2 linked regions of the Ketobacter sp. MCCC 1A13808 genome follow. The protein of the gene in region 1 binds, or shares a complex with, the protein of each later gene. Links are inferred from orthologs where the notes say so. Each region holds a gene or a part of one and is shown in the gene's direction. Other genes may lie near its edges. The genes, in order: sdhA and FT643_RS21430.

The links.
Region 2: the proteins of sdhA (region 1) and FT643_RS21430 are in contact, whole or in part, in a crystal structure (PDB 6C12), measured with the Escherichia coli proteins. The link is inferred for Ketobacter sp. MCCC 1A13808 from one-to-one orthologs.

What each region holds. Positions count from the first base shown.
Region 1 is NZ_VRKW01000004.1:143,722-159,373, reverse strand. What follows is about bases 6,214-9,144. They hold sdhA (succinate dehydrogenase flavoprotein subunit), read left to right. Parts: upstream 6,214-6,758; coding sequence 6,759-8,531; downstream 8,532-9,144. Other genes in these bases: FT643_RS10240 (succinate dehydrogenase iron-sulfur subunit), read left to right, coding at 8,543-9,144; sdhD (succinate dehydrogenase, hydrophobic membrane anchor protein), read left to right, coding at 6,387-6,755; sdhC (succinate dehydrogenase, cytochrome b556 subunit), read left to right, coding at 6,214-6,393. Also shown: FT643_RS10285 (FHA domain-containing protein), read left to right, coding at 1-1,332; FT643_RS10280 (tetratricopeptide repeat protein), read left to right, coding at 1,320-1,871; FT643_RS10275 (protein phosphatase 2C domain-containing protein), read left to right, coding at 1,875-2,555; FT643_RS10270 (TadE/TadG family type IV pilus assembly protein), read left to right, coding at 2,583-3,245; FT643_RS10265 (NAD(P)-dependent oxidoreductase), read right to left, coding at 3,252-4,115; gltA (citrate synthase), read right to left, coding at 4,179-5,459; more of sdhC, read left to right, coding at 6,019-6,213; more of FT643_RS10240, read left to right, coding at 9,145-9,253; FT643_RS10235 (2-oxoglutarate dehydrogenase E1 component), read left to right, coding at 9,588-12,422; odhB (2-oxoglutarate dehydrogenase complex dihydrolipoyllysine-residue succinyltransferase), read left to right, coding at 12,492-13,733; lpdA (dihydrolipoyl dehydrogenase), read left to right, coding at 13,801-15,240; sucC (ADP-forming succinate--CoA ligase subunit beta), read left to right, coding at 15,432-15,652. UniProt on the Escherichia coli protein: Two distinct, membrane-bound, FAD-containing enzymes are responsible for the catalysis of fumarate and succinate interconversion; the fumarate reductase is used in anaerobic growth, and the succinate dehydrogenase is used in aerobic growth.
Region 2 is NZ_VRKW01000020.1:42,851-58,249, reverse strand. What follows is about bases 8,349-11,026. They hold FT643_RS21430 (FAD assembly factor SdhE), read left to right. Parts: upstream 8,349-9,390; coding sequence 9,391-9,663; downstream 9,664-11,026. Other genes in these bases: nadB (L-aspartate oxidase), read right to left, coding at 10,083-11,026; FT643_RS21425 (protein YgfX), read left to right, coding at 9,650-10,168; ygfZ (CAF17-like 4Fe-4S cluster assembly/insertion protein YgfZ), read right to left, coding at 8,349-9,237. Outside these bases: FT643_RS21475 (TetR/AcrR family transcriptional regulator), read left to right, coding at 118-786; ung (uracil-DNA glycosylase), read left to right, coding at 821-1,513; FT643_RS21465 (AraC family transcriptional regulator), read right to left, coding at 1,518-2,399; FT643_RS21460 (CoA-acylating methylmalonate-semialdehyde dehydrogenase), read left to right, coding at 2,533-4,053; FT643_RS21455 (acyl-CoA dehydrogenase family protein), read left to right, coding at 4,103-5,269; FT643_RS21450 (enoyl-CoA hydratase/isomerase family protein), read left to right, coding at 5,266-6,384; mmsB (3-hydroxyisobutyrate dehydrogenase), read left to right, coding at 6,406-7,320; FT643_RS21440 (HDOD domain-containing protein), read right to left, coding at 7,355-8,203; more of ygfZ, read right to left, coding at 8,236-8,348; more of nadB, read right to left, coding at 11,027-11,741; RNA polymerase sigma factor RpoE, read left to right, coding at 11,960-12,550; FT643_RS21410 (sigma-E factor negative regulatory protein), read left to right, coding at 12,585-13,313; FT643_RS21405 (MucB/RseB C-terminal domain-containing protein), read left to right, coding at 13,317-14,336; FT643_RS21400 (SoxR reducing system RseC family protein), read left to right, coding at 14,374-14,832; lepA (translation elongation factor 4), read left to right, coding at 14,883-15,399. UniProt on the Escherichia coli protein: An FAD assembly protein, which accelerates covalent attachment of the cofactor into other proteins.

The sequences.
Region 1 (15,652 bases):
AACGGAAAAGGGGTTTCCCGCCGTCACGCTGAAATAGTATTTCAATCCGGTCGATTCGTTGTGAATGATCTTGAGAGCCTGAACGGCATCAAGGTGAATGGTTATAAAATCGCGCGGGTCATCCTGGAAGAAAATGACATTATCAAACTTGGTGAAGTCGCTCTGACTTTTTATTCCGGTAGTAGTCAGAATGAATCATCCAGCGAGCAACCGGTGGCCAAAAAGAGCGGTTCAGGTCTTTTTGCCAAGCGTGATGAACCGAAAGCTGACACAGATGATACCTTTGGCCCAAGCCCTCTTAAAAAGATGCTTACGACTACGCTGATGTTGATGGCGGTAGCAATGCTGTTGGCTGCGGGTTACCTCTATTTTAATAAGACTAACCGCTCTGGCCTGATGGTCGCAGGTAGTAGCTCTGCAGGTGCTCCGGCATCAGCAAATACAAGCTCCGGCACAAATGCTCCGGCTATGCAGGGCAAGATTAATCATTCGCCGGAGCAAAGCTCTTCTAGTGACTCTTCGGCCCCACCTTCTGCCAATTCGATTGCACCCCCGCCGAGCATTTCAATGTCTGCCAAAAAGCCTGTCGAAGCTAAGAGAGCCGAGGCTGAGCCCAATGTGACGGATATTTCCGATCTTGCTTCAAAACAAAGCGTTAGCAAGCCTGCTCCGGAGGTTGTGAAGAAACCAGTGAGTAAACCGGCCCCGAAACCGGTTGCGAACCTGAATCGCGAAGCATCCTCGGCAGTGTCGACAGCGGAGCGATTATATCTTCAGGGCAACGCCAACGCAGCGCTTGAGCAGCTTCGGCCTTACCTCAACAACAGTGCTGTGACTGGTACAGCACGCAGTAGTGTCGTCACAGCGAACCAGGATATAGGCTCTCTTTCAGATCAATTTAATCAGGCGCAGTCGGCATTCGCACAGGGTGATAAAGATCTGGCTTTTAGTCTCTGGACTGATTTTATGTCCAGGGAAGATAATTTGCTCTCTGGTAGAAAAAGCTCTTATACCCGTTCGATTACAACAAAAGTCATGGATGAGTATGTTGCCAGAGGTAATGAAGCCTCCGGTAAGAATGACTATCACACTGCTTATGAAAATTGGCAGAAAGCTTTGGATATCGGTAATAGCGTAGCAGCAAAAATTGCAATCGAAAACCAAAATAATCGTGCACGGCAGCTATACCGTCAGGCGCTTCGCCTGGAATATGTCAACGCTGGCAAAGCCAAGGATATGTGGCGTGAAGTAACCCAGATCCTCCCGCCTGGAACGGAATATCACACAAAAGCCAGTGCTAAGTTAGCTTGGTATGACAAATGGGGCACTTGAAAATGCTCAGGGTTGTATTAATTGTGATGATGGTCGTGTCATCTGGTTGCGCTTTCAATGACCCCAATCTTGATGATTATTACAAGCAGCAGGCAGCGGCTCAATCTGATAAGCAGCAGCTTAACCTAAAGTTACGGCAACATTTTGAGGCGAGTGAAAACTATTATAAAGCCGGTGATTTTGTGAAGGCAGAGGCAGAATGTCTGGCGATGCTTGAACTTAAGCCTGAAGAAGAAGTGGTGCTATACCGGATGGGTACCATCAAGTTTAGGCTCGGTCAGTTCGATGAGGCCGCCGCCTATTTTGAACGCACCATTCTACGCAATCCGAAGAATGGGAAGGCACAATATAATTTGGCTTCTATTCGGCTAATGCAGGCAGATAATCATTTTAAATATTATGCGGCGATGGCAGGAAAAGATGCGGATTTGTCCAAAGTGTCAAAGCTGATGGCCGCTATTGATAAGTTTAACCGGAAGCAAGATTTAACATCCCAATCCGAGTCTTTAGATAAATTGGCGGGAGCCTTAAAGAAATAGCGCATGCAAGCGGTGACTCTTAGTCAAAAAGGACTTAAATCTGAAAAAAACGAAGATGCTTGTTTGGTTCTGAATAACAAGTGTCTGTTTGTGGTTGCAGACGGTGTTGGTGGTGGCCCTCGCGGTGACTTTGCGTCCAGGACTTTGGTTGATGAAATCTATCGCCTATGCGGTTTGGCAGACAGGAACAACAGTATTGAAAAAGTACTGATACAAGCCATTCAGAATGCAAACAAACTAATATTTGATGCTGCACAGGCGGCGGACTTGAATGGTATGGCTACAACTCTGGTCTGCGCTGTTATAAAGGATAAGCGGATTGTGGTTATGCATGTAGGTGATAGCCGGGCCTATCGGTTGCGATGCGGTGAGATTATGGCATTGACAAAAGATCATACTAAGTCGGTTCAGCGCCCGGATAATCAGTTTAAGTCTGTGATAACCAATGCAGTCGGAATAAGGAGTAGCATTAAGATTGAATTAAACCGCTTCGACTGGGATGCAAAAGACCAGTTATTGCTTCTTTCCGATGGTATAACCGACGTATTGGACGATTCTGTAATATTGTCAATTTTAAACAATGCTGCGGCATCTATGGCGGATCGTATTAAAAGACTGGTGCTTGAGAGTGAGAGGCAGGGTGGGCGTGACGATAAGACGGTTGTTCTTGTTTATGAAAGATAATAATAATTAGCCAGTGGTGCATCGTTAATGAGCATGATCAACAACAAATTCTTAGATATGCGGCAGCGCGGCGTTTCTATGATAGAAACTATGCTTGTTTTGCCGGTAATGGTGTTGCTGGGTTTTGGAATTGTGCATGGCGGCCTGGTGTTCCAGGCTCAATCTAATCTTGAGTATGCTGCATTGATGGCGGCCAGGGTAGGGGCATCCAGTAATATCAATTTGGCAGCAATGCAGCAGGAAGTGATTTATAGGATGGGGGCCTCCCGTGCTGCGAGCGACATAGCGCCTCCCGTTGTTCAGATTCAAATATTGAATCCAACGCTTCTCATGTTCCAGCAGTGTGGAAAAATCCCTTCATATTCGAATATTTGTAGTACATCTCCAGTTGAAAATTGCGAGATTCCGAATTTTGGTCTGCAATTTGCCGATCCAGCAGGTTCAAGGTGTGCAAATATCGGGGATGCAAACTTACTGCGTATAAAAGTAAGGTATCTCTTCGACAGTAGAGTACCCTTTATGGAGTTCATAACTTTCCCGACTTCAAATGAAGATTTTGATGGCCCAGGGCAAGGGTTAGCAGGTCGTGATGGTCGGTGGGTTACTGCTGTATCAACGGTACGAATGCAATCCCCGGCCCGGATCACTGCTGAAAATCAGGCTTCATTCCAGGGGTTCCCAGAGGAATGATGCTCGCTAGACTAACCGCTTGAGCAAGCTGGAAGTATCCCAGCGTCCACCACCCATGCTTTGAATATCGGAATAGAATTGATCCACCATTTTAGCAATGGGCAGTTCAGAGCCATTTGATTTAGCTTCTTCAAGGCAAATGGCTAGATCTTTGCGCATCCAGTCCACGGCAAAACCGTAATCGTAAAAATCGTCGTGCATGTTTTTATGGCGGTTGTCCATTTGCCAGGATTGAGCCGCACCTTTACCGATCACATCAAAAACTTTTTCGACATCCAGTCCTGCTTTAATGGCAAACTGTACCCCTTCAGCCAAACTCTGAATCAGGCCTGCAATACAAATCTGATTTACCATCTTGGTCATTTGTCCGCTACCAACGCTGCCCATCAAGGAGACCTGTTTAGCGTAGCGTTGAATCACCGATTGCACCCGCTCGAACACCGCTTCTTCAGCGCCGCACATGACTGTTAACTGCCCGTTTTCGGCGCCAGCCTGACCACCGGATACCGGCGCATCAATGAAGCCGGCCTCTACATTGGCCAGAGCGGCGGCAATTTCTTTTGCCACATTGGCAGAAGCTGTGGTGTGGTCTATCAAAACGGAGCCTTTTTTCATGCCATGAATAATGCCATGCTCTCCGAGAACGACCTGGCGCAGATCATCGTCGTTGCCGACGCAGGTGAAAACCAAGTCAGCGTCGATCGCAGCTTGTTTTGGAGTGTCAGCCTTCTCTCCGGGGTAGCTTTGCAGCCATTGTTCTGCTTTAGATTGAGTACGGTTGAATACGCAAACCTGAAAATTTGCACTTGCTAAATGTCCAGCTACCGGAAATCCAATAACGCCCAACCCGATGAATGCAATTTTCATAATCTTCCCTCTATCTGAAATCAGGATAAAAAAAAGGCTGCCTAGGCAGCCTTTTTAATCGTTCTTTTACCGTTTGTCGAGAGGGGTAAAGTCACGTTGCGGTGAGCCAGTGTAAAGCTGCCGTGGACGACCAATGCGATATGATCCGCTGATCATCTCGTGCCAATGCGCAACCCAGCCGACAGTTCTCGCCAAAGCGAAGATGACGGTGAACATGCTGGTGGGAATGCCGATGGCTTTCAGAATGATGCCGGAGTAAAAATCCACGTTCGGATACAGGTTCTTCTCAATAAAGTACGGATCGGAGCGGGCGATATCTTCCAGCTTCATTGCCAGTTCAAGCAGCGGATCCTTAATGCCCAGCTCTTTCAGGACTTCGTGACAAGTCTCTCTCATCACCTTGGCGCGCGGATCGTAGTTCTTATATACCCGGTGACCAAAGCCCATCAGGCGGAAGGGATCATTCTTGTCTTTTGCTCTTGCCACATACTCATCAACTCTGGAAACATCGCCGATTTCGTCCAGCATTTCCAGTACCGCTTCGTTAGCTCCACCGTGGGCTGGTCCCCACAATGCAGCAATGCCGGCAGCGATACAGGCAAAAGGATTGGCGCCGGAGGAGCCTGCCAGACGTACTGTGGAAGTGGATGCATTTTGTTCGTGGTCGGCATGAAGAATAAAGATTTTATCCATCGCTTTCGCCAAAATCGGATTAACCTGATATTCCTCGCAAGGGTTGCCGAACATCATTTGCAGAAAGTTTTCTGAATAGCTCAGATCGTTTCGCGGGTACATGAAGGGCTGTCCGAGAGAGTATTTATAACACATGGCAGCCAGAGTCGGCATTTTCGCGATCAGCCTGAATGCTGCGATTTCCCTGTGTCTCTCGTCAGAGATTTCCAGTGAGTCATGGTAGAACGCAGACAGTGCTCCAACAACACCACACATGATTGCCATGGGGTGCGCATCGCGGCGGAAGCCTTGATAAAAGTTACGAAGCTGCTCGTGAACCATGGTGTGGTTCCGGATTGTACTTTCAAACTTTTCTTTTTCTGCTGCGTTGGGGAGTTCCCCGTACAGCAAGAGATAGCAAACTTCCAGATAATCAGAATCATCTGCTAGCTGGTCAATAGGGTAACCCCTGTGTAGGAGAACCCCTTTACCGCCATCGATATAAGTTATTTTGGACTCACAGGCAGCGGTGGACACGAAGCCTGGGTCGTACGTGAAAACTCCCTGGCCAGTCAGTTTGCCGACATCAACTACGTCCGGCCCAATGGTGCCGGAGTAAATGGGAAGTTCGAGTGTGTTTTCACCTAAGATTAACTGAGCGCTTTTCTCAGTCATAATACTCTCCTGTACTCGGTAGGTAGGATTTACAGGCAGGATCTGTGCCTACTTTCGGGAGTTCACCTGTTTAGTTCCTTCCCGCGCCTACGTGCTCGTTAAAGTGGAGCCCTGGGTTAAGTCCAACGTCGTTCAAATTAGGACAGCGGCTGGCTTTTTATCGAATGATCGTGAATGCATTGTACTACTTTACGCTCAAGTACCTGAAGTCTCGAGCCAAAGTCGCGCCAAAACTAATCACTCAACGAAAGTTTGTCAATTTATTTCAGACGTAAGCATTCGTTCGCCCTTCAAATTGGTCTTTGATTGTATGCTTAGCCCACAATAGTGCAACTCATTTACTAATTGCTCCATCGTGGTAATAAATGCTTGTAAAACAAGGTTTGCGGCGGCCAAGAGTCATTTGTATTTGAATTGCGATAAGACTATACTTCGGCCCCGAATGAGAGAGAGGGTACGAAATTCGGGTTCAAATGCAACTTCCTGATTTTCTTCACCTAACCATTCTTGGATCTTCCTTCAACGCTCCTTAGGGGCCTCAGTCTCAGTGGTTAGAGCCGTGAAAAGTCAAAGACCTGTTAATCTGGATATAATGACGTTTAAGTTTACTCCGCAGATGGTGGCGTCGATCACACATCGCATTTCAGGAGTAATCATATTCGCTGGTATGGCATTCGTAATTTGGGGGTTAGGTTTATCTCTGCAAAGTGAAGAGTCGTTTAGCCAGTTAAAACAATGTTTGGACAGTGTGATAGCGAAATTTATCATCTGGGCCATTCTGGCAGGTTTCATATATCACTTCGTGGCTGGGGTGCGCCACTTGTTGATGGACGCCGGTTACTTCGAAGAGTTGGAAAGTTCTCAAGCACTCTCTTATGCGGTTATGGTTGTTTCAGCGGTGCTGATCATTGTTGCGGGGATTTGGGTATGGTAACCAGTGTTACGAGTCTAGGCAAAAACGGCCTTTATGACTGGGTGATTCAGCGGGCGACAGCCGTTGTACTCGGAGTGTATTTTGTCTGCTTGATGGGGTTTCTGGTTCTCAATCCCGATCTGACATTTCAGCAGTGGCAGGGTTATATGACCTCCACCTTTATGCGCATTTTCACATTGATTGCGCTGTTTTCTATGGCAGCCCACGCCTGGGTCGGCCTTTGGACCATAACTACTGATTATCTGACCACCCGCCAACTTGGGGCAATGGGTACTGCTCTGCGGGTTGCGGTGCAGGGCATATGTGCACTGGTCACGATAGTGTATGTAGTGTGGGGCATTCAGATTTTGTGGGGAATTTAAGCCATGTCAGGTATGCGTACGTTAAATTTTGATGCAGTAATTGTTGGCGGCGGCGGTGCCGGCATGCGCGCTGCGCTTCAGTTGGCGCAGTCCGGCCAAAAGACCGCTCTCATTTCAAAAGTGTTTCCGACCCGGTCACATACAGTATCCGCACAAGGCGGAATCACCTGTGCGATAGCTAGTTCTGACCCCAATGATGATTGGCGTTGGCACATGTATGACACAGTGAAAGGCTCTGATTACATTGGTGATCAGGACGCTATCGAATATATGTGTAGCGTCGGCCCAGAAGCCGTCTATGAGCTTGACCATATGGGGTTGCCGTTCTCCCGTACGGAAGAAGGTCGCATCTATCAGCGTCCATTCGGGGGCCAATCCAAGAATTTCGGTGAAGGCGGTCAGGCTGCCCGCACCTGCGCAGCGGCAGACCGTACTGGTCATGCGTTGCTGCACACGCTTTATCAGCAAAACGTTCGTTGCAACACCAATTTCTATAATGAGTGGTATGCCGTCGATTTGGTGAAAAACCAGGACGGGGCCATTACCGGTGTTATCGCAATCTCCATGGAGACCGGTGAAACGGTTTATTTCAAATCCAAGGCAACCGTATTTGCCACTGGTGGCTCAGGCCGTATCTATTCGTCAACCACTAACGCCTTGATCAATACCGGGGACGGTGTGGGCATGGCGTTGCGCGTAGGGCTGCCTGTTCAGGATATTGAAATGTGGCAGTTTCATCCCACCGGCATCGCCGGCGCCGGTGTTCTGGTAACGGAAGGTTGTCGGGGCGAGGGTGGTTACCTTATAAATAAAGATGGTGAACGTTTCATGGAGCGGTACGCTCCCAATGCGAAAGACCTGGCTGGGCGTGACGTTGTGGCGCGTTCCATGATGCAGGAAATCCTGGATGGCCGCGGTTGCGGGCCGGAAGGCGACCATGTGATGTTGAAGTTGGATCACTTGGGTGAAGAAGTATTGCATAAGCGGCTGCCGGGCATTTGTGAGCTGGCGATTACGTTTGCAGCTTCCGACCCGGTTAAGGTGCCTATTCCGGTGGTGCCCACTTGTCACTACATGATGGGCGGTATCCCGACTAATATCCATGGTCAGGCGATTACTCGCGATGCCGACGGCAAAGACAAAATCGTTGAAGGTTTGTATGCCGTTGGGGAGGTGGCCTGTGTATCCGTACACGGTGCAAATCGCCTGGGCGGTAATTCATTGCTCGATCTGGTTGTGTTTGGTCGTGCTGCCGGCATGTTCATTGAGCAATCGTTAAAGCAGGGCATTGAATTACGAGATTCAACCGCATCCGATCTTGAGCAAGCTATGAGCCGCATGAACAGGTTGGAAGCCAGCACTGCCGGAGAAGATGTCGCGGCGTTACGCAAAGAGCTGCAAACCAATATGCAGAACAATTTTGGTGTATTCCGCAAAGGCGACATGATGGTGAAGGGCGTTGCGAAGCTGGAAGAGCTCCGGGAACGTATCGGTAATACTCATCTGGTTGATAAGAGTAAAGCGTTTAATACTGCTCGTATCGAAGCGCTGGAGCTGGATAGCCTTTTGGAAGTAGCTGAGGCAACCGCCATTGCGGCAGAGGGTCGTAAAGAAAGCCGTGGCGCGCATAGCCGTTATGATTTTCCGGACCGTGATGATGAAAACTGGTTGGCGCACTCGCTCTATGATCCGAATTCCAAAACGCTTTCACAGCGTGAAGTTAACTTTGCGCCTAAGCAGGTTGAAACATTCCAGCCCAAGGTCAGAACTTATTAAGGTGAATCCACATGTTGCAGGTTAGTATTTATCGCTACAACCCGGATACAGATGCCGAACCGTACATGAAGGACTATCAGATCGATACCGGCGGTAAAGATTTGATGGTGCTGGACGTGCTCAATCTGGTGAAAGACAAAGATACCACCATGGCTTATCGCCGTTCCTGCCGTGAAGGGGTCTGCGGATCCGATGGCATGAACATTAATGGTAAGAATGGGCTGGCGTGTATCACCTCAATATCACAAGCTACCAATGGTAAGAACAAAAAACTGGTTCTGCGTCCGTTACCGGGCTTGCCGGTGATCCGGGACCTGGTGGTTGATATGGCTATGTTTTATGCGCAATATGAAAAGATAAAGCCGTATGTTGTTAACAATACCCCGGTCCCGCCGATCGAGCGTCTCCAAAGTCCGGAAGAAAGGGATAAGCTCGATGGCCTGTATGAGTGCATTTTGTGTGCTTGTTGCTCCACTTCCTGCCCCTCCTTCTGGTGGAATCCGGATAAGTTTATTGGGCCGGCAGGATTGCTACAGGCGTATCGGTTTATATCTGACAGCCGGGATACAATGACAGAGCAACGTTTGTCGGATCTGGATGACCCGTTCAGTCTGTTTCGTTGTCGAGGCATAATGAATTGCGTAAACGTCTGCCCTAAAGGTCTGAACCCTACAAAAGCGATTGGAAGCATACGCAACCTGTTACTTTCTCAGGGTACTTAAAGTTTGTTTATTGTTCATATGTCTATATAATTCAGCAGTCTTAGCCACCTGCGCAATTCCCTTCCGGGTGGCTGATTAAAAAAAGACGCTACACTTGATGTTGGGAATGCAGAATCGTCTCTATACCAAAGTTTTGACGATTTCTGTGAATTTCCCTGCGCCGCTCAAAAAGCGGAAGCAGGTTGATTTTTAACCTTAGGACAAATCGGTAAAACCGAACTATCTGAAAGCGCATTTGGCCCAACCCGCCAGTCGCAAACCTAACATGTTTTCACGTGTCTGTTGCTGATTCGCGTCTTTGCAGGTAGTGTTCTAATCGACACGGTGATCTGCAATGGATGATAGTTTGATGTATCGGCAATGGAGTACGTCGCACCTTTCAGGTTCGAATGCTACCTACGTCGAAGAGCTATATGAAGCTTATCTACAAGACCCCAATTCTGTGCCTGAAGAATGGCGCGATAACTTCGACAAACTCCCCCGGGTAAACGGAACCGAATCCGACGTCCCACACTCCACCATCCGCGAACATTTCCTGTATCTTGCCAAAAATAAGAGTCGAGCTCAGCCCCTGGCAGTGAGCAGCGTTTCTTCTGAGCATGAGAAAAAACAGGTAAAAGTACTTCAATTGATTACCGGCTACCGAGTGCGCGGGCATCAAAAAGCAAAGCTGGATCCGCTGGGCATAATGGAGCGGGAACCCGTTCCTGATCTCGATCTTTCCCATCATGGTTTATCTGCAGCCGATCTGGATACCACCTATCAAACCGGCAATGTGTTTCTAGGTCGTGAAGAAGCAACCTTGAAAGAAATTGTGGATGCGTTGGAACAAACCTATTGCGCCAGCATCGGTGTCGAATACATGCATATTGTCGATACGGCGGAAAAACGCTGGATCCAGCAACGCATGGAAAGTGTGCGCTCTAAACCCAATTACAGCCGCGATGTTAAATCACATCTGTTGGAACGCTTGATTGCCGCAGAAGGGCTGGAGCGGATGCTTGCTACCAAATATCCGGGCACCAAGCGCTTTGGTCTGGAGGGCGGTGAGAGCCTCATACCCTGTATTGATGAAATTATTCAGAGAGCTGGAAGTTACGGAGCCAAAGAGCTTGTACTGGGGATGGCGCACCGCGGTCGTCTGAATGTTCTGGTGAATATTTTAGGTAAAAATCCCGCTGAATTGTTCAGTGAATTCGAAGGCCTGAAGAAAAACGAAGTGGGTTCCGGCGACGTTAAGTATCATCAAGGTTTTTCTTCCAATGTAATGACTCCCGGTGGCGAATTGCACTTGGCATTGGCATTTAATCCATCGCACCTTGAAATTGTGTCGCCGGTTGTGGAGGGTTCGGTCCGTGCCCGCCAGGATCGTCGTCGCGATAAGAAAGGCGATCTGGTGGTGCCTGTGTTGTTGCATGGGGACGCTGCTTTTGCCGGTCAGGGCGTGGTGATGGAGACATTCCAGATGTCCCAGACCCGTGGCTATCGTACTGGTGGTACGGTTCATATCATAATAAATAACCAGGTGGGATTCACCACCAGCTTCCGCCATGATGCGCGTTCTACAGAATATTGTACTGATGTTGCGAAGATGGTCCAGTCTCCCATTTTTCATGTCAACGGGGATGATCCGGAAGCGGTTCTGTTTGTGACCCAGATGGCTATCGATTTTCGTCAACAGTTTAAGAAAGACGTTGTAATTGATCTGATTTGCTACCGGGCTCGCGGTCATAACGAAGCCGATGAACCAGCCATAACGCAGCCGATTATGTATTCTGTTATACGACAGAAAAAGAACCCCCGTGAAATCTATTCCAATCGCTTGGTTGAAGAAGGGTTGTTCAGCCAGGAAGAAGTCACATCGATGATGGATGTGTATCGTAGCGCGTTGGACAACGGACAGCACGTCGTACAGTCATTGGTGAAGAAGCCCAATTCAGAGCTTTTTGTGGATTGGACGCCTTATCTTGGTCATGACTACGCGGCCTACTACGATACCAGCGTTGATTTGAAGCTGCTCCAGGAGTTAGCGAACAAGCTGGATCAACTGCCCGATGGGATGGTGGTGCAGCGCCAGGTTTCCAAAATTCGTGAAGACCGGCAGAAAATGGCAGCGGGGGCATTGGCAATCGATTGGGGCTTTGGCGAAACCATGGCTTACGCAACATTGCTGCACGAAGGCTACCAGGTCCGGTTGACCGGGCAGGACGTGCGTCGTGGTACTTTCTCTCACCGGCATGCGGTGATACACAATCAAAAAGTCCAGGGTACTGTAGTCCCTTTGCAATCTGTAGGGACCAATAATGCTTCCTTCGAATTGTATGATTCATTGTTGTCTGAAGAAGCGGTCCTTGCGTTCGAATATGGCTATTCCACGACAGCCCCTAGCGGTCTGGTGGTGTGGGAGGCTCAATTCGGTGATTTTGCCAACGGTGCGCAGGTTGTGATCGACCAGTTTATCTCCTCTGGGGAACATAAATGGATGCGACTCTGCGGGCTTACAATGTTGCTCCCCCATGGTTATGAAGGTCAGGGGCCTGAGCATTCATCTGCGCGGCTGGAACGATTCCTGCAGCTTTGTGCTGAGCACAATATCCAGGTGTGCGTGCCAACCACACCGGCACAGGTTTTTCACATGCTTCGTCGGCAGGCAATACGGCCATTGCGAAAGCCGCTGGTGGTCATGTCTCCCAAAAGTTTGTTACGTCACAAACTGGCAAAATCGACCTTGGAAGACCTGGCTGACGGGTATTTCAAAGTGGTACTTGAGGATGCATGGGAACACGATCCGAAAGACATTGAGCGCATAGTATTGTGCAGCGGTAAGGTTTATTACGACTTGTTCGAGCATCGGGCTACGCAGGACATCAAGAACACTATGCTGGTGCGTATCGAGCAGTTATATCCTTTCCCCGAAGCGGAACTCAGTAAGCTGTTTGCGCAATACAAAAAAGTGAAACATGTGGTCTGGTGTCAGGAAGAACCCATGAATCAGGGTGCTTGGTATTGCAGCCAGCACCACATGCGGCACGTGGTTCACAGTCATTATCCGGATCTACTATTGCATTATGCCGGGCGTGCAGGTTCTGCAGCACCGGCAGCAGGTTATATGGCGCTGCATCTTGAGGAACAGGCTTCACTGGTAGACACGGCGTTCAACATCGAATAGTAGGTGTCGGGCAATTTATGCCGGCAAGAATTGATTTGGCTAAAAGCTAGAGGCGAATAAGGAACACAAATGACAACTGAAATTAAAGCCCCGCAATTCCCCGAAGCCGTTGCAGACGGCACTGTTGCAACCTGGCACAAAAAGCCCGGTGAAGCGGTTGCTCGCGATGAATTACTGGTTGACATTGAAACCGACAAAGTGGTTTTGGAAGTCGTTGCACCGCATGACGGTGTGGTTGGTAAAATTCTTAAAGAAGAGGGCGATACCGTCCTTAGCCAGGAGCTGGTTGGCTATCTTGAGGAAGGTGAGGGTGCTAGTCCCAAGCCTGCTGAAGCCGCAGCGGAAACTAAAGCAGCACCGGCAGCAGCGCAACCAGAGCCCTCTACTAATAGTGCTGAGGACAGCTGGGGACCAGCAGTAAGAAAACTAATAGCAGAAAATAATTTAGATCCCAGCCAGATAAAAGGCACCGGAAAAGGCGGGCGCATCACTAAAGAAGATGTGTTAAGCCATCTGAAAGGCGGGGCAGCAAAACCGGCTGTTAAAGAAACGCCTAAATCCGGCACCCCGGCACCAATGCCAGCCGGAGCGGTGAATATTGATTTCGGGGATCGTGAAGAAAAACGCGTGCCTATGACCCGTTTGCGTGCCCGAATCGCCGAGCGGCTTGTTTCTGCGCAGCAAAATGCCGCTATGTTGACAACATTTAATGAAGTCAACATGGAACCGGTGATGACGATGCGCAAAAATTACAAGGATATGTTTGAAAAAGCCCATGGGCATCGCCTCGGGTTTATGTCCTTCTTTGTCAGAGCCGCCGTCGAAGCATTGAAAAAGTACCCGTCAGTGAACGCATCCATTGATGGTACGGATATCGTGTATCACGGGTATTACGACGTAGGGGTGGCGGTGTCGACCGATCGCGGTCTTGTCGTACCCATATTGCGCGACGCAGATAAAATGAATTTCGCCGAAATCGAAGGTAAGGTCGTGGATTACGGCAAGAAAGCGCAGGCCGGAAAGCTGGGACTGGATGAAATGACCGGGGGTACCTTCACCATTTCCAATGGTGGTGTATTCGGTTCCCTTTGGTCAACACCAATCTTGAACCCGCCGCAAACCGCCATTCTGGGGATGCATAAAATCCAGGAGCGACCGATGGCCGTCAACGGTGAGGTGAAAATCCTACCCATGATGTATCTGGCAGTATCCTATGACCATCGCATCATAGACGGTAAAGAGGCCGTGCAATTCCTGGTAACGATTAAAGATTTACTGGAAGACCCGGCTCGATTACTGCTGGATCTCTAACAGAACTTTATCGAAAAGCCGGAAAGGATACTGGCTTAAACATACGAATTTTTAATGGGTAATTGTCATGGCAAAAAGTTTCGATGTAGTAGTTATTGGTGGCGGTCCAGGTGGATATGCAGCAGCGATTAAAGCGGCACATTTGGGTTTAAACACTGCCTGTATCGATATGTACATCAACAAACACGGAAAGCCGGCGTTAGGCGGGACCTGTGCCAATGTTGGTTGTATCCCTTCAAAAGCGCTGCTGGACTCAACCTGGAAATATCACGAAGCGAAAGAAGGCTTTGAGATCCATGGTATTGAAGCCAAAAGTGTAAAAATGAATATCGGCAATATGCTTAAACGCAAAGACGATATTGTTAAGAAACAAACCGATGGCGTAGCCATGTTGCTGAAAGCCAACGGCGTTACCTGGCTGCAAGGTCGTGGCAAGCTGTTAGCAAGCAAACAGGTTGAGTTCACACCGCATGAAGGCGATGCGGAAGTATTGCAAGCGGAGAACGTAATTCTGGCGGCTGGTTCAGAACCGATCAAACTCGGGGTTGCGCCTTTGCATGACGACATCGTTGTGGATAATGCAGGTGCACTCGAGTTTACTGACGTGCCTAAAAAGTTGGGCGTGATTGGCGGTGGTATTATTGGCCTGGAATTGGGCAGCGTATGGAACCGTGTGGGCTCCGAAGTGGTTGTGCTTGAGGCGATGGACTCGTTTTTGCCCATGGTGGATCGTCAAATTTCTAAGGAGTTGCTGAAAAATTTGAAAGGCCAGGGCATTGACGTGCGTCTTTCTGCTCGTGTGACCGGAACCACCGTTGACAAAAATAAAGTGACTGTTGAGTACACCGATTCAGAAGGCGATCAATCCGTAGTGGTGGATAAGCTCATTGTTGCAGTGGGCCGCCGCCCTTACACAGTGGATCTTTTCTCTGCGGACAGCGGAGTTAACCTGGATGAACGTGGATTTATTTTTGTGAACCAAAGCTGCGCAACCGATGTGCCGGGTGTATACGCCATCGGTGATATCGTGCGCGGCCCGGCGCTGGCACATAAGGCCACCGAAGAAGGTGTCATGGTTGCTGAAATTATTGCCGGACATACGACGGCCATTAACTACGATTGCATTCCTTCTGTTGTGTATACCCATCCGGAGGTTGCCTGGGTAGGAATAACGGAAGAACAAGCGAAGTCGGCGGGCGACGATTATAAGGTCGGGTCTTTCTCTTTTGCAGCCAACGGTCGTGCAGCGGCCGCGAACGAAACAGCGGGAATTGTGAAAGTCGTTTCCGATTCCACCAGTGACCGCATTCTGGGTGTTCATATTGTCGGGCCTCAGGCATCGGAACTGATTATGCAGGCGTTGATCGCGATGGAGTTCGGTGCAAGTACGGAAGACCTGCAGATGATGGTTTTTGCCCACCCCTCCTTGTCAGAAGTATTCCATGAAGCTTGTCTCGATGTGGATGGCAAAGCCATACATTCAGCCAAGCGTAAACGCCGTAAGTAATATTTTGAAGTTTGGGTTAAGTCGGGTTTCCCGGTGCAACCTTTTTACTGGACTAGGACTACGATTGTTCAGTTGGTAGGAGCTTAACAACTCCAAAGCGCATTTTGCGCAAACTGGTGCGAGGGAAAAGATTCGCGTCAAGCAAGTATAATGTGGGAATTTCCACACAATTTCAGATCGATGGTGAGCCAATGAACTTACATGAGTATCAAGCCAAGCAATTGTTCGCTCAGTACGGTCTGCCTGTTTCACAAGGGGTTGCAGCAAGCACACCCGAAGAAGCAGCAGACGCCGCTGATAAAATCGGCGGAGATCGCTGGGTGGTTAAAGCACAGGTCCACGCGGGGGGGCGTGGTAAAGCGGGTGGTGTGAAACTGGTCAGCTCTAAAGAAGAAATTATCCAGTTCGCGAA
Region 2 (15,399 bases), on another replicon or contig:
TGCTTAATTGTTTGTTGATTGCTCTCTAAATTGGTTGTTATTGTTCCTTATCGCTATGAAATGATTAGCATTTTCACGTATCATCTGATTTTGTATGACTGATGGGTGCCCAACAAAATGTCAGAAGATACCACCTTAAATTATCGTGGACGTAAAGCCTCCCGTGCCCGTAGTGAACAACGTCGACGCGCTATCCTTGAAGCCTCTCTACGAATTGTCGTTGCCGATGGTGTGAGAGGGATTCGGCACAGAGCCGTTGCCAAGGAAGCCAATGTTCCTCTTTCTGCAACCACATATTACTTTAAAGACATATCCGATCTGATTGCTGATACGTTTATTTTATTCGCTGAAAACGCAATGAACGACGTACTGGACCCGATTTACAAGAATGTGGGTGAATTTATCGGCGAGCATAAGGCCTACGTCGGTAGTAGCACCGAAACAAACAATCGAGTGGTCGAGGCGTTGGCCATGATGATTGTAGCCTTCCTCAAGCACGAGCTAACAGAAAAACGCGATCATATGATTGCAGAGCAAGCATTCAAGCATGAGTGCCTGCGTGATAGTCGGTTGCGTGAAGTGGCAAAAGCGTATTTTGAATATCTGATGAGCGAAATGACGGAGCTGTGCCGAGTCATCGGCGTCGCGGATCCCGACATTGCCGGAGAGTTATTAATAGGTACTTTAGACCGGCTCGAACATGAAGCACTGATGGTTCCGGTGGAGGAATTTGATGAACAACGCGCCAATAAAATAATGCAGCGTCAACTACGTGCCTTTTTATAGGCGTAATTTTCAATAATTCTTAGTGAACGCAAAAATGTCCAAGTCTTCAGATACGATAAAACTTGAGCCGAGCTGGAGAGCCCATCTTCTGCCGGAATTTGAGCAGCCTTATATGAAGGCGTTGAAAGTTTTTTTGCAGCAACAAAAGCAAGCCGGAAAAATCATATACCCGCCGGGAAGCGAGTATTTTAATGCGTTTAACCTGACTCCGTTCGAGCAGGTCAAAGTGGTTATTCTGGGGCAGGATCCCTATCACGGGCCGAATCAGGCGCACGGGTTGTGCTTTTCTGTTCGCAAAGGGGTGCCGTTTCCTCCCTCTCTACGCAATATATTCAAAGAAATACAGGACGATTTGGGCTTGCCTATTCCGTCCCATGGCTGTTTAAACCATTGGGCGGAGCAGGGGGTGCTACTTTTGAACAGCGTGCTGACAGTTGAACAGTCCAAAGCGGCAGCTCATCAGGGGCAAGGCTGGGAGCAATTTACGGATGCGGTGATCCGTGAGTTGAATGAAAAGCGTGAGGGTATTGTGTTTATGCTCTGGGGTAGCTATGCCCAAAAAAAAGGTCAGTTCATTAATGTAAAAAAACATTGTGTTCTTAAATCCCCGCACCCCTCACCACTGTCATCGCACCGGGGCTTTTTTGGTTGCAAACACTTTTCGCAGGCCAACGCCTATCTGAAATCGAGAAAGCTGGCGCCGGTGGACTGGTCCGTCCCCGATTGAGTCGCTACACATTTTCCAGTTTGCGGTATTCCCTTGGGGATAAGCCGGTCACCTTTTTAAATAACCTGGAAAAATAGTGGGCGTCATCGTATCCGAGGGTTTCCGCAACTTCTGCAACAGAGCGCGATGACACATCCAGCAGATAACAGGCCCGCTCCATTTTCAGGTGAATAAAATGCTGAATGGGGGCATACCCGGTAATTTCTTTATATCGCTTGCTGAAGTGGTATTTGGAGAGGTGCGCCAACTCGGCCAGCGTTTCCAGCTCAAGATCCCCATGCAGATTGGACTTCATCAGTGTTTGAATTGCCGCCAGATCAATCTGGCTACGTGAAGGTTGCAGTTGTCGGCTGGTGAGCATGGCCAGGTAACTTATAAATTGCTTTAAGCACTGGGATGCATGAATCAGTGCCTTCATGTTGTATCCGGTTTCCCTCGCATCGAAGATGGACTCAAAATCCGCCACTATTTTCGGGTGCAAGCCGATGGTCGCTACACAATTCCCTTCGGACAGCCCGATGTGTTCGATATAGTGACTTGCGCGGGTGCCCGAAAAGTGAACCCAATAGAGTGTCCATGGGGTGTGGGAATCGGCGCCGTATTCATGGGCTGTTCCTTTGGGAATCAAGATGAGTTGACCCGCGGAGACCGGCGTGCGTTTGCCTCCGGCCGAGACATATCCTTTTCCCGCTGAGCAATACATTAATAAATGGTCTTCATGGTCAGAGCGCTCCATCAGATGCCCCTCGGCACAGGGATACAACCCCATGCCGTTGATATATAACGATTCAGTCAACGGGTGTTGCCGCAGTTGCCGGCTTGCAAACAGAGGAACAAAAAATCGGATAGCACCGGGTTTAAGCGGCCAGCCGGAAGAAACGGGCATAAGGGCTCCTGCCAATTACCATAATCACAATATAGTCCACTTTATCCGCAATATCGTCAATGTCACTTCGCTGTCGGTTATGCTACAAAGATAGGCAGGACACAAGTATCCCCGTGCAACCCAGGAATCGATCATGACACAGAGCAACCAAGACAACAGCATAACGAAAGTAAAGCAGCTTATCGGTGGTGAATTTCAATACAGTTCCAGCGATGAATGGATTGAAGTAAACGATCCTGCGACGCAAAAAGTGATCGCGAAGGTGCCCTGTACCACCGCAGAGGAAATGCGCCAGGCCATCGACAGCGCTAAAAACGCATTCAAAACCTGGCGCAATATTCCGGTGCCTGCCCGTGCCCGGATTATGCTGGCGTATCAGGGGTTGTTGAAAAAGCACCATGACGAACTGGCAGAGATTCTGGCCAAAGAAACCGGCAAGACCTTTGAAGACGCAAAAGGCGATGTGTGGCGTGGCATTGAAGTAGTTGAGCACGCTGCGAATGTGCCCAGCCTGATGATGGGCGAAACCGTTGAGAATGTTGCCACCTCGATCGACACTTATTCCTACATGCAGCCTCTTGGTGTGTGTGTCGGTATTACCCCTTTTAACTTTCCGGCCATGATTCCCTTGTGGATGTTCCCTCTCGCTATTGCCTGCGGTAATACCTTTATTCTGAAACCTTCAGAGCAAGATCCGATGACGCCAATGCGGCTTGCGGAATTGTTTCTTGAAGCAGGAGCGCCGCCCGATGTGCTTCAGGTTGTGCATGGCCGCAAAGAACAAGTGGACACGTTATTGACCGAGCCTGATGTGAAAGCCATTTCGTTCGTTGGTTCTGTGCCGGTCGGACAATATATCTATAGCACCGGTACCGCCAATATGAAACGCGTGCAGGCGTTTGCTGGTGCCAAAAACCATATGGTGGTTATGCCCGATGCCAATCGCCAGCAAGTGATTAACAACATTGTGGGCGCGTCTGTGGGTGCAGCAGGGCAACGCTGCATGGCGATCAGTGTGTTGGTTTTGGTCGGGCAGTCCAGCGAATGGATTGATGATATAACCGAAGCGTTGGGTCAGGTACATCCCGGCGCCTGGAATGATCCGGAAGCGGCCTACGGACCACTCATAAGCCCCCAGGCAAAGCAGCGTGTGGTGAAGCTGATCGCGCAGGGCAAAGAAGAAGGTGCGACCTGTTTGCTTGACGGTAGCCAATGCGAAGTGGATGGCTTCCCGGACGGAAACTGGGTGGGCCCGACCTTGTTCACCAATGTCACCCCTGAAATGAGCATTTATAACGAAGAAGTATTCGGTCCTGTGTTGAGCGTCATCAACGTGGACACCCTGGAAGATGCGATCGAACTCATAAACAATCATCCTTGCGGTAACGGTACATCATTATTCACAGCGAGCGGAGCCGCTGCGCGCAAGTATCAACATGAAATAGAAGTAGGTCAGGTGGGTATTAATATTCCGATTCCAGTGCCCCTACCGTTCTTTTCCTTCACCGGTTGGAAAGCCTCGTTCTATGGTGATCAACACGCTTACGGTAAGCAAGCCGTGCGCTTCTATACAGAAACCAAAACCATTACAGCCCGTTGGTTTGAAAGTGATATTGCCGATACCGGTATTAACATGACGATTAATTTGAAATAAAAATCGAAAATCAGCCATTGTTATGCAGTCGGAAGGTGAGGCAGGTAAAGTGGATTTTAATCTAAATGACGATCAGCGGGCTTTTCAGGAAGCCGCCCGCAGTTTTGCCACCAGCGAGCTTGCGCCTCACGCAGCTCGCTGGGACGCAGAGGCATTATTTCCGGTGGATGTGATACGCAAAGCAGGGGAGTTGGGTTTTTGCGGGCTGTATTGTGACGAGAACGCCGGTGGCATGGGCTTTTCCCGGCTGGACTCTCACCTGGTGTTTGAACAATTGGCTTATGGCTGCACCGCCACGGCAGCCTATATCACCATCCATAATATGTGCACCTGGATGCTCACCGGATTTGCAGGTGAGACCCTGGTGCAAAAGTGGGGGCCAGGGCTTACCAGCGGGGAACTGTTGGCATCTTACTGTTTAACCGAACCCAACGCCGGCTCGGATGCGGCCGCACTCAAGACCAGTGCCAAGCGTCAGGGTGATTATTATGTGGTGAATGGCAGTAAGTGTTTTATTTCCGGGGCCGGTTCTACCGACGTGCTGATACTGATGGCGAGAACCGGAGATGCCGGCTCGGGTGCTCGCGGTATATCCTGCTTCGTGGTTCCGGCTAACAGTGAAGGCATCAGCTACGGACGCAAAGAAGACAAGATGGGCTGGAACTGCCAACCCACCCGCACCATTACGTTTGAAAACGTAAAAGTCGATGCAGGCAATCTGATCGGCAATGAAGGTGACGGGTTTAAGTTGGCGATGAAGGGCCTGGATGGCGGGCGAATTAATATCGCCACCTGTTCACTCGGAGCTGCTCAGGCGGCACTGGATACCGCACAGCGATACATGTTGGAGCGTAAGCAGTTTGGCAAGGCGATCGGAGATTTTCAGGGCTTGCAATTCAAATTGGCTGACATGCTGACGAATTTGGTTGCCGCTCGGCAAATGGTGCGGATGGCTGCTGTTAAACTGGATCAGAAAGATCCGGAAGCGTCCGTTTACTCGGCCATGGCGAAACGCTTTGCGACCGACGTCGGCTTTAATGTGTGCAACGATGCGTTACAGATTCATGGTGGATACGGCTATATTCGTGAATATCCTCTGGAGCGCTATGTGCGGGATTCACGGGTTCATCAAATTTTAGAAGGTACCAATGAAATTATGCGCCTCATTATCGCCCGGCGCGCATTGCTGGAAGGTGCTACGGAGATTATTCAATGACAGAGTCGGTTTTATTCAGCGAACTGAGCGCGACCAATGGCAAAAAGGTGGGTGTTGCCACGCTCAATATGGAACGCAAGCTGAATTCGCTCAACAGCGAGATGGTGTCAGCGCTCACTGACCAGCTTAAATTATGGGAAAAAGACAACAACGTTGCTGCAGTCTGGTTGCAGGGCGCAGGTGAAAAAGCGTTTTGTGCCGGTGGCGATGTGCGCACCTTGTGCGAAACGATTACTGACGTCGGTGCAAAAAAGGCGTTGCCCGACGTTCAGGCATTTTTTGAGAATGAATATCGGCTGGATTACTTGATCCATGTTTACGCCAAACCCATTATCGTGTGGGGCCACGGCATAATTATGGGTGGTGGTATTGGTTTGATGTCGGGGGCGTCACACCGGGTGGTGACGGAAGCGTCTCGTATGGCGATGCCGGAAATTTCCATTGGTTTATATCCTGATGTGGGTGGCACCTGGTTTCTGAATCACGCCCCGGGTCGAACCGGTCTTTTTTTGGGGCTGACCGGCGCCAATATAAATGCCGCGGACGCGCTCTTTGTTGGTATGGCGGATCGCTATATCGCAAGCGATTCGAAAGAAGCGTTGATGCAATCATTGCAGGAGCAGAGCTGGAGCGAATCCGAGGCAGACAACCAGGTGCTGGTTAGCCGGGTGCTAAAATCCTATGAAAACCTGGAGACACTGCCTGTATCGAATGTACGCGAACACTACGATCTGATTCAAGCGGTGACCGACGGAGCCGACCTGGTTGAAATAGCCGATCAATTCAATGCGCTGGATACTGAAAACAAGTGGCTTAACAAGGCCGCCGCGACGTTCAGATCAGGTAGTCCGACCACCGCTCATCTGGTTTATCAGCAATTGCTACGCGGTAAGAAGCTATCGCTGCCGCAAGTGTTCCAGATGGAGTTAGTGATGTCATTGCAGTGCGCATTGCATGCGGACTTTGTTGAGGGTGTGCGCGCTTTGCTGGTGGATAAAGATGGCAACCCAAAGTGGCAGTTTGATGCCATCGCCGATGTGCCGGCAAAGTGGGTGGAGCAGCATTTTCAACCACCATGGGACGCACCTAATCCGCTGTTAAATCTGGGCTCATAACGCAAATTCAGGAGTTACAACATGGCAAAGATTGGTTTTATCGGGGTCGGTAATATGGGTGGGCCGATGGCCGTAAACCTGATTAAGGCCGGGCACCAGGTAAAGGTTTATGACCTGTCCGTTCAGTTCGCAGAAAACGTAGTTGCCCAGAGTCAGGCCGGCACCGGTAGTGCCCACATTGTGGCGTCGCCTCAGGAAGCGGTGCAGGATGTGGAGTTTGTGATTTCGATGTTGCCATCCGGCAAGATCGTAGAAGATCTTTATATCCACCAGCAGGCAATCCTCAAATCCATGTCTGCTCAGACCCTGGTAATTGATTGTTCCACTATCGCAGCAGAAAATGCCATTAATGTATCCAATGCCGCTCAGGCGTTGGGGATTCATATGCTGGACGCGCCGGTATCCGGTGGTGTGGGAGGCGCAGTAGCTGGTACGCTCACCTTCATTGTGGGTGGTGACCAGGCCGCATTCGAAAAAGCCAATCCGATTCTGCAAAACATGGGTAAAAATGTCTTTCACGCCGGTGCCAGCGGTGCCGGCCAAACGGCCAAAATATGCAATAATATGCTTTTGGCTGTGCACATGATAGGAACCGCTGAAGCATTGCAGTTGGGTGTGGATAACGGCTTGGATGCTAAAGTCTTGTCCGATATTATGTTGCAAAGTTCAGGCAGGAATTGGTCGCTGGAATTATATAATCCGTTTCCCGGAACGATGGAAAATGTGCCATCCGCAAACGATTACAAAGGTGGCTTTCAAACGGATTTAATGAACAAGGATCTGGGCTTGGCGTTGGAGGCGGGGTTGCAAAGCCGTTCGACATTACCCATGGGCCAGTTAGCCAAAAGCTTATACGCATTACACGGCCGAAAAGGGTGGGGGAAAAAAGATTTTTCCAGCATTCAGGAAATGTTTGCCCGGGATGAAGATTCATGACCCGGGCAGCGCGCTGGTTAATTGGTTGACCTTTTTAGCTGTTCTGAAGCATTGCCATCGCGGCATCCATTTCTGCAGACAAGTCTTCGTCTACGGAGTCCGACATGTTGGGGGTTAACCCCATTCGGGTGAAGGCAGAAATGGTTGCCCAATCCTTCTGCATATAGGGATGCTCTGGTTTGTTCAGATAGGTTTGTAGATTGGCCACCATGACGATATCCACATAATCTGCTTTCTCACTACCGGTGTCTCTATCGAACTGGGCGTAATTCTGAGGCACTTCCACCAATTCTTTCGGAAAATCCCAGGATTTAAGGATTTTTACCCCGACTTGGGGGTGAATGGCCGAGATGACTTTTTGCAGCGTCATCGGATCGGTTAATTTGTTGGACTCTTCTGCGTAGGTCAGTATCGGTAGAATACCGATTTCGTGGATGAGTCCTGCCAGGGTGGCCTGGTCGGGTTTGAGTTTTGTGTAATGTTTGCAGAGTACATTGGCAATACCTGCCACCTCGGTGCTGTGATGCCAGGACTTGCGCATGGTTTTATCGATAAACTCCGAAGTCGCCTGAAACATTTGCTCCATGGCCAACCCGGTAACCAGGTTTGAAATACAGGTGATTCCCAGTCGGGCAATTGCCATCTGTACATCTTCAATTTCGCGAGCGCCTCGCATGATGGGGCTATTGGCAACCTTGATAATTCGGGCCGTCATAGCCGCGTCATTATTTATAACCTTCGCCAAATCACTGGCCGATGCGTTGGGATCTTCGGCGGTTTCCCTGGCTCGCAATGCCACTTCAGGCAGCGTCGGCAACACCAGTCGGTCGTTGTCAATTAATTCATTTATTTCGTGTAAGGTGACATCTGCGACATTCGTCATCAGTGATTCGCTTCCTATGCAGGTCTACTTAATTAAGTTATAGCATAGGGAAGCGGAAGTGGCCGGATTTGACAGTCGGGATTGCGCTCCAACTTGAGATTTTGTGATTCAGATTGCTCCGTTTTCAGGGTGCACAGCACCCTTGCCGTGTGGCTGTTCACCTGAGCAGTCGCTAACACGGTACCTGCACCGGCGGCGGAAAGAATTTTGTCTCCCACATTGATGGCGATACAGTCGGAGATCTCCAATGCGGCTGTGCGGACTTTGGTCTGGCCTCGGTAATGTATGCGGGCAATGATCTCCTGGCCTTTATAGCACCCCTTTTTAAAACTGACCCCATTTATTAGGTCGTAGTTGATTTCCTGCGGAATCCACTGTTCTGATTGTGCATTAACGATCTGCACTACGCCTGAGTTAATGCTATAGAGCTGCCAGGCATTGTCCCCACAGAGCTGAATGTTGGCATGCACGCAGGAAGCCGCAAACTGTTGCGCCTTGTCTGGTGAAATTAACCCGATTAGGTGCCCGCAGGACAGATGCAGCAATGCGCCGGTATCGTTAAGCGTGGCATGATCGGGTGGCGGCATTGGCCCCCACACAGGGTCGATTGCGCCTTCCGGATTGTTTCCACCGAGCCCCACGAGCAGGTAGTCGTCCGACGCTGAGAGGCTCGCTTTAGAAAACATGGCAAATTTGCGCAGCGCGTTCAAAGTGGGCTCCACCTGATCTGCGGGCAGAATCAGGTAGTAATTATTGTTCAGGAATGCAGCGATAAAGGTGGTCTGGGTGCGGCCTTTGATATTGCAATGAGCGCCTGCTTTGGGGTGGCTTTCGGTTACTTGCGCCATATCACAAGTGACCTGACCTTGTAGAAAGGCTTCAGCGTCCTCTCCCTCAACCTTGATCAATCCGAAGCGGGTTAGCGCTGCGGCAAACGGCTGGCCGGAAAGTACCGCAGAAGCTTCCTCTTCCATTGATTGAAAGAGAAGGCCCGAAGCGGAGATTTGAGCATTAGTAAGACGGTCGGACCACATATAACCTCCTGCTGTGGTTTGGGGGCTGTTGTCGTGTGTTGAAGGGCGATCCATCATACGGCTTGACAGGCAAAATGTCAGTGCCTGTCTTTTTACAGGGCAGGGTGACGCAGTTTTTTATATAATGCGCGGACTTTAATGGAGCAGCAATGGATGACCGAGACTAATCATAACCAACCTGAAAGCAGACGCCGTTTGCAATGGCAATGCCGCCGGGGCATAAAAGAGGTGGAGGTGTTGTTGATTCCCTTCTTTGAGCAGCGATTCGATGGCCTGGAGGCGTTAGATCAGGCGCTATTTGAACGTTTGCTGGAACAGCATGATGTGGATTTGTTTGAATGGTTTACCTACCGCTCAAAACCCCAGGATGCGGAGCTGAATCGAATGGTGACGATGGTGCTGAAGCGTGTGGATGCCGGAACTTGAACTCCGAGGTTCAGTCAGTTTCAGCCTGCTGATAGCCGTGTTGCATGGCTTGGTCGTTGTGGCCCTGCTGCAGTTGCCTGCCGCATTTCTGTGGTTGCTTCCAGTGGCGGTGTTGTCGTTGTTGCTCACGGTGGCAAAGTACGGCTTGCTGTTATTGTCCCGCTCGGTGCGGAAGATACGGCTTGCCCATGATGGCTGGTATTTGGGATTGAATAACCAAGTACAACTGGGGCCCTTCGAGCTGGACGATGCGACCCGTCTTGATAGCGGCTATTTGCGATTGAGTCTGCGTCGCTCTGCGCTGGAGCGACGTCATCTGATTATCAATCGGGAAATGATCGGAGCTGATCAATTTCGTCGCCTGTCCGTATTCTTGCGTTGGGCCAGCGAAAAAGGCCAGCAACCTGAGGCGGCGAACCTCAGGATTCGCTTGAAGACGTTTCTGGCGCAACGCCTGCCTGCCGGGCCCAGGCTTCGGAAGAGTAGTTCCCGGGCACCAAAATAGTGTCTTTTGCTTCGGGTAGCATGTCGGGGTAATCCAGAGTGTAATGCAGCCCCCGGCTTTCCTGGCGGGATAAAGCACAACGGACGATTAGCTCTGCTACCTGCACCAAATTGCGCAGTTCAATCAGATCGTTGCTGACTTTGAAGTTATTGTAATACTCCAGAATTTCCTGTTTCAGCATATTAATGCGGTGAGTGGCCCGCTGCAGGCGTTTATCGGTTCGCACAATGCCGACGTAATCCCACATAAAGCGCCTTAACTCATCCCAGTTATGAGAAATGACAACGGCTTCATCGGAGTGGGTTACCTGGCTTTCATCCCAGTCCGGCACAGTTGGAGCCGTAAAACCCTGATCGAACTGTTGGTGAATATCTTTGCTGGCCGCAATGGCGAAGACCATGCATTCCAGCAATGAATTACTGGCCATACGATTAGCGCCATGCAGTCCGGTGAAGGCAGTTTCGCCCACCGCATACAGGCCGCCCAGATCCGTGCGGCCATTCAAGTCTGTTAATACGCCACCACAGGTATAATGGGCTGCCGGTACGATCGGAATAGGCTCCTGGGCGATATTGATGCCCAGACTTTTGCAGCGGTCAAACACGGTGGGAAAGTGGCTGCGGATAAACGCTTCTGGCTTGTGTGTAATATCCAGATATAGACAGTCTACGCCCAGTCGCTTCATTTCATGGTCAATCGCTCGAGCTACGATATCCCGTGGAGCTAATTCTCCCATTTTATGGAAGCGATCCATAAACCGTTCCCCGGAGGGCAGACGCAACAACCCACCTTCACCACGAATGGCTTCTGTAATGAGGAAGGAACGGGCCTCCGGGTGATATAGGCAAGTGGGGTGGAATTGGTTGAACTCCATATTGCCTACCCGACAGCCAGCTCGCCAGGCCATGGCAATGCCGTCGCCGGTGGCGACATCCGGGTTGGAGGTATAAAGATAAGTTTTGCTGGAACCACCGGTACCGAGGAATACAAATCGGGCTTCGTGCACCTCAACTTCCCCGGTTTCGTTGTTGAGCACATAGGCGCCGAAGACCTGTTTGCCGCGCTGGCCCAGTTTCTGGCTGGTGATCAGGTCAATAGCGACTCTCGATTCGAACAGAGAGACATTGCTCTGCTGGCGTACTTTGTCGATCAGGGTGCTTGAGATGGCAAGACCGGTCGCATCGGCGGCGTGGATAACGCGGCGATGACTATGGCCTCCTTCCCGGGTCAGGTGGTATTCTCGGCGCCCGTCATCATGGACTTCACGGGTGAAGCCGACGCCTTGCTTGATCAGCCAACGGATAGCGTCAGGGCCATTTTCCACGGTGAAGCGCACGGCATCTTCGCGACACAGGCCGTCTCCTGCCTCAAGGGTGTCGTTGATGTGCGCCTCCAGAGAGTCACCCTCATCCAGTACCGCAGCCACGCCGCCCTGGGCATAGTAGGTATTCGCAGCAGTCAGGGGCCCCTTGCTGAGCACGCCGACCTTGGCAAATGGCGCCAGATGCAGGGCCGCAGTCAATCCCGCCGCGCCGCTCCCTATCACAAGAATGTCATGTTTGAATCGCGTCATAGACAATTTTCCGCAAACTAGATCAAAAACCGGTTATTATGGCTGCCAGATTCGGCCCGTAAAACGGCTAGTATACAATTACTTATCTGACTTGGCTCGCAATGATAATGGGCAGTTAAAATACATGCTATACGGGAACTTTAATCTTGAACTCAGGTCTTTACACCTACGCGCCCCCAAAAGAAGTGATCGGGGCCGAGTATGGGGAGTTTTAAGCAATGGCTGAGCGTCATTCCGATCAGCTATTAGTAGAGCGCGTGCAGAATGGTGACAAACGCGCATTTGATCTTTTGGTGAAGAAGTATCAACACAAGGTATTGGCCGTAATCGGCCGCTTTGTGCGAGACCAGGATGAAGCCATGGATGTGGCGCAAGATGCGTTTGTTAAAGCGTATCGAGCACTGGATCGGTTTCGGGGAGATAGTGCATTTTACACCTGGATTTATCGCATTGCTGTTAATACCGCAAAGAACCACCTGGTGTCCAAAGGCCGCAGGCCGCCGGATACCGACGTTGAAGTAGGCGAGGCTGAATACTACAGCGGCGGTGATGTGCTGCACGAATCTGCTGATCCTGAAAAAGAGCTCATGAGAGATGAGCTGGAAAAAGTGGTTTACGATGCGTTAAAAGAATTACCAGATGATTTGCGAACTGCGGTGACATTACGTGAATTTGATGGTCTGAGTTATGAAGAAATTGCTGCAGTCATGGATTGTCCCGTCGGGACTGTCCGCTCGAGAATATTTCGGGGACGGGAAGCAATAGATAAGCGTATCCAGGCTCTGCAATCCGGGGCCTCGGGCATGTAAATGAATGTAGAGTGGGTTTGAAATAGGTGTGACTATGAGCGAGAAAGGTTTGGACAGAAGCTCTGAAGAGTTGTCAGCGTTACTGGATGGCGAGATCAGCGAACTGGAATTGCGACGACTACTTAAGAATATCGAATCGGATCAGGAGTTGTGCCAGAAATGGTCACGCTATCAACTGTCCAGCGCGATATTAAAAGGACAGACCCGCGGTAAAGCGCTTGAATGGCAAAATGTCGATATTTCGGCACGGGTTCAGCAAGCGGTGGCGGATGAGCCGGCACTTGAGGTGTCAGCAAAGCCAAAAAGCCGGATCCGGTCGGGACTGATTAAGCCATTTGCCAACGTGGCAGTGGCGGCGTCGGTATCGGCAGCCGTGATTGTGGGTTGGCAGTCAGTGGGACAGCAACCGATAAACACAGCAAATGGTCCGGCACCGGCGTTGGCGGCGGCTTCGGCTTCCCCCGGTCCCAGCGTGGCAACACCGGTATCAACTGTTCCCCTTTATTCAGGGCAACAGCCGACCTCTCCGCGAGCGATGCCGGTGTCCCAGAATAATTTCGGTTACAGCGTTTTGAATCAGGGGCCGCAACCGGAAATGATACGCTACAACCCGGATGTAGATGATCGGCTGAACTATTATTTTCTGTCCCATTCAGGTAATGCCGCAGCCAATACGGCCAGCAGCGTGAGTCCATACGGACGAGTGATTACCATTAATCCAACAGCAGAGGAAAAAGCGGTCCGGGTTAATCTGGAGCAGTAGTTCATGAAGTGTTGGCCGCAACTCCTGCTGGGGCTGGTGATAACAATTCATTCATGGCCCGTTGTCGCGCAGGATTCCGCTGAACAATGGTTACAAAAAATGGTTACGGCCTCACATGAGGCCAGTTTTAAGGGCCGTTTAGTACTACTGAGTGGTGGTCGTTTAATTTCTTTGGCTGTCTTTCATGCCCCAATTCAAGGCCAGGTATGGGAGAGAGTTGTTCATCTGAGCGGAGAACCTGCCGAAATTATTCGTCAAGGGGATCGCACTTTCAGTGTCCACCGGATGAACTCCTCACAGTTGTCATCCCATGTCAGTGACGCAGCGCCTGCCCTTAAACCACCCTCCGGATTATCTACGGCTGGCAGCCCGGTCCAGAAATGGGAGTCGATTCAGCAGGGAATCCAGGCTGCCTCCAGGTATTATCGATTTGAACTGGTCGGAGAAGATCGTGTTGCCGGTCGCCCAGCTATTCTGATTGAGGTTGAACCGCTGGATTTACATCGCTATGGCTACACATTGTGGCTGGACGAGGAATCCGGTGTGTTGCTGCGTTCCCAAACCAATCCATTAAAGGGCGACCCGCTCGAAATCTTCGAGTTCGTGCAGCTTTCGCTGGTTGATGAGTTGTCGGTGGGTGATTTCCAGGCAGGTGAAAACTTGAAAATGCCTAAGCCTTTGAGTCGGAGTGAAGCGGAGCAACCCCTGCCGATCAGTGATATTCGTTGGCAGGCGGGCTGGGTGCCGGATGGTTTTGTTGCGGCGGGTCGCGCTGCATTGAGCCGGCAGTACCCCACGGTCAGTGTGAGGACTTATAGCGATGGTTTGGCAGCGTTCACCGTGTTCTGCGAAGCGCTGGATGCACCGGTGACAGAAAGCACCAGTTCCAGAGGCGCGACGGTGGCAGTTAACCGTAATCGGGACAAAACACTGGTGACCGTCGTGGGAGAGATACCCGCGGTAACGGCTGAGAAAATCGCGGAAAATGTAAAAATCTTGGCGGTCAACGAACGAACGCGTTAAAGTGTATTCCTTATATGTATTAGGCTCCCCCGTTTCGATGATTGAAGAAATTGGCAAAGTAGTGGCTTTGGACCGTAATGTTGCGTGGGTTGAAACTGTGCGCACGTCGGCGTGTGACAGCTGTTCAGCCAAGTCCGGTTGTGGTCATAGCGCCCTTGCAAAATTAGGCCAGAACCATGTGCACATGCAGGCTCTCAGTAACTTGATCCTGAATGTGGGTGATCAGGTGGTGGTGGGTGTGCCCGAAGACGTAATGATGAAAAGTTCTGTGCTCGCGTATCTGATGCCATTGTTGGGTATGATGTTCAGCGCCCTAGTTGCGGAACAACTTGGCGCGGGCGATTTGCCCACGGCTTTGGCCGGGGTGTCTGGGTTGGCGCTCGGGTTTCTGTTACTCCGCTGGCATTTTCATAAAAATCAACATGATGAGCGTTATCGGCCGGTGGTTTTGAGGCGAATATATTCATCTAATGCATCCCCCTGTGAAAATCGGTAGAATTGCCGCTGTTTTCCCAGCCACTCCTACATCTGAAGTAAAGCGCACCTGTGACCGATATAAGCCATATTCGTAATTTTTCCATTATTGCCCACATTGACCACGGTAAATCTACCTTGGCCGACCGATTAATCCAGCTTTGTGGTGGCCTCACCCAGCGTGAAATGGCAGCGCAGGTGCTGGATTCCATGGATATTGAGCGAGAGCGGGGCATAACGATCAAAGCCCAGAGCGTGACGCTTTATTACAAATCACTGGCGGGTGAAATTTATCAACTGAACTTCATTGATACTCCCGGTCATGTGGATTTTTCATACGAGGTGTCGCGTTCTTTGTCCGCTTGTGAAGGTGCTTTGCTGGTGGTGGATGCCGGGCAGGGCGTGGAAGCGCAATCAGTGGCGAACTGTTACACCGCAATTGAGCAAGGGCTGGAAGTGATGCCAGTGCTCAATAAAATCGATTTGCCGCAGGCTGAACCGGACCGGGTAGCGCAGGAAATAGAGGACATCATCGGAATAGAAGCCACCGATGCGGCTCAGGTGAGCGCCAAAACCGGGCTTGGAGTGG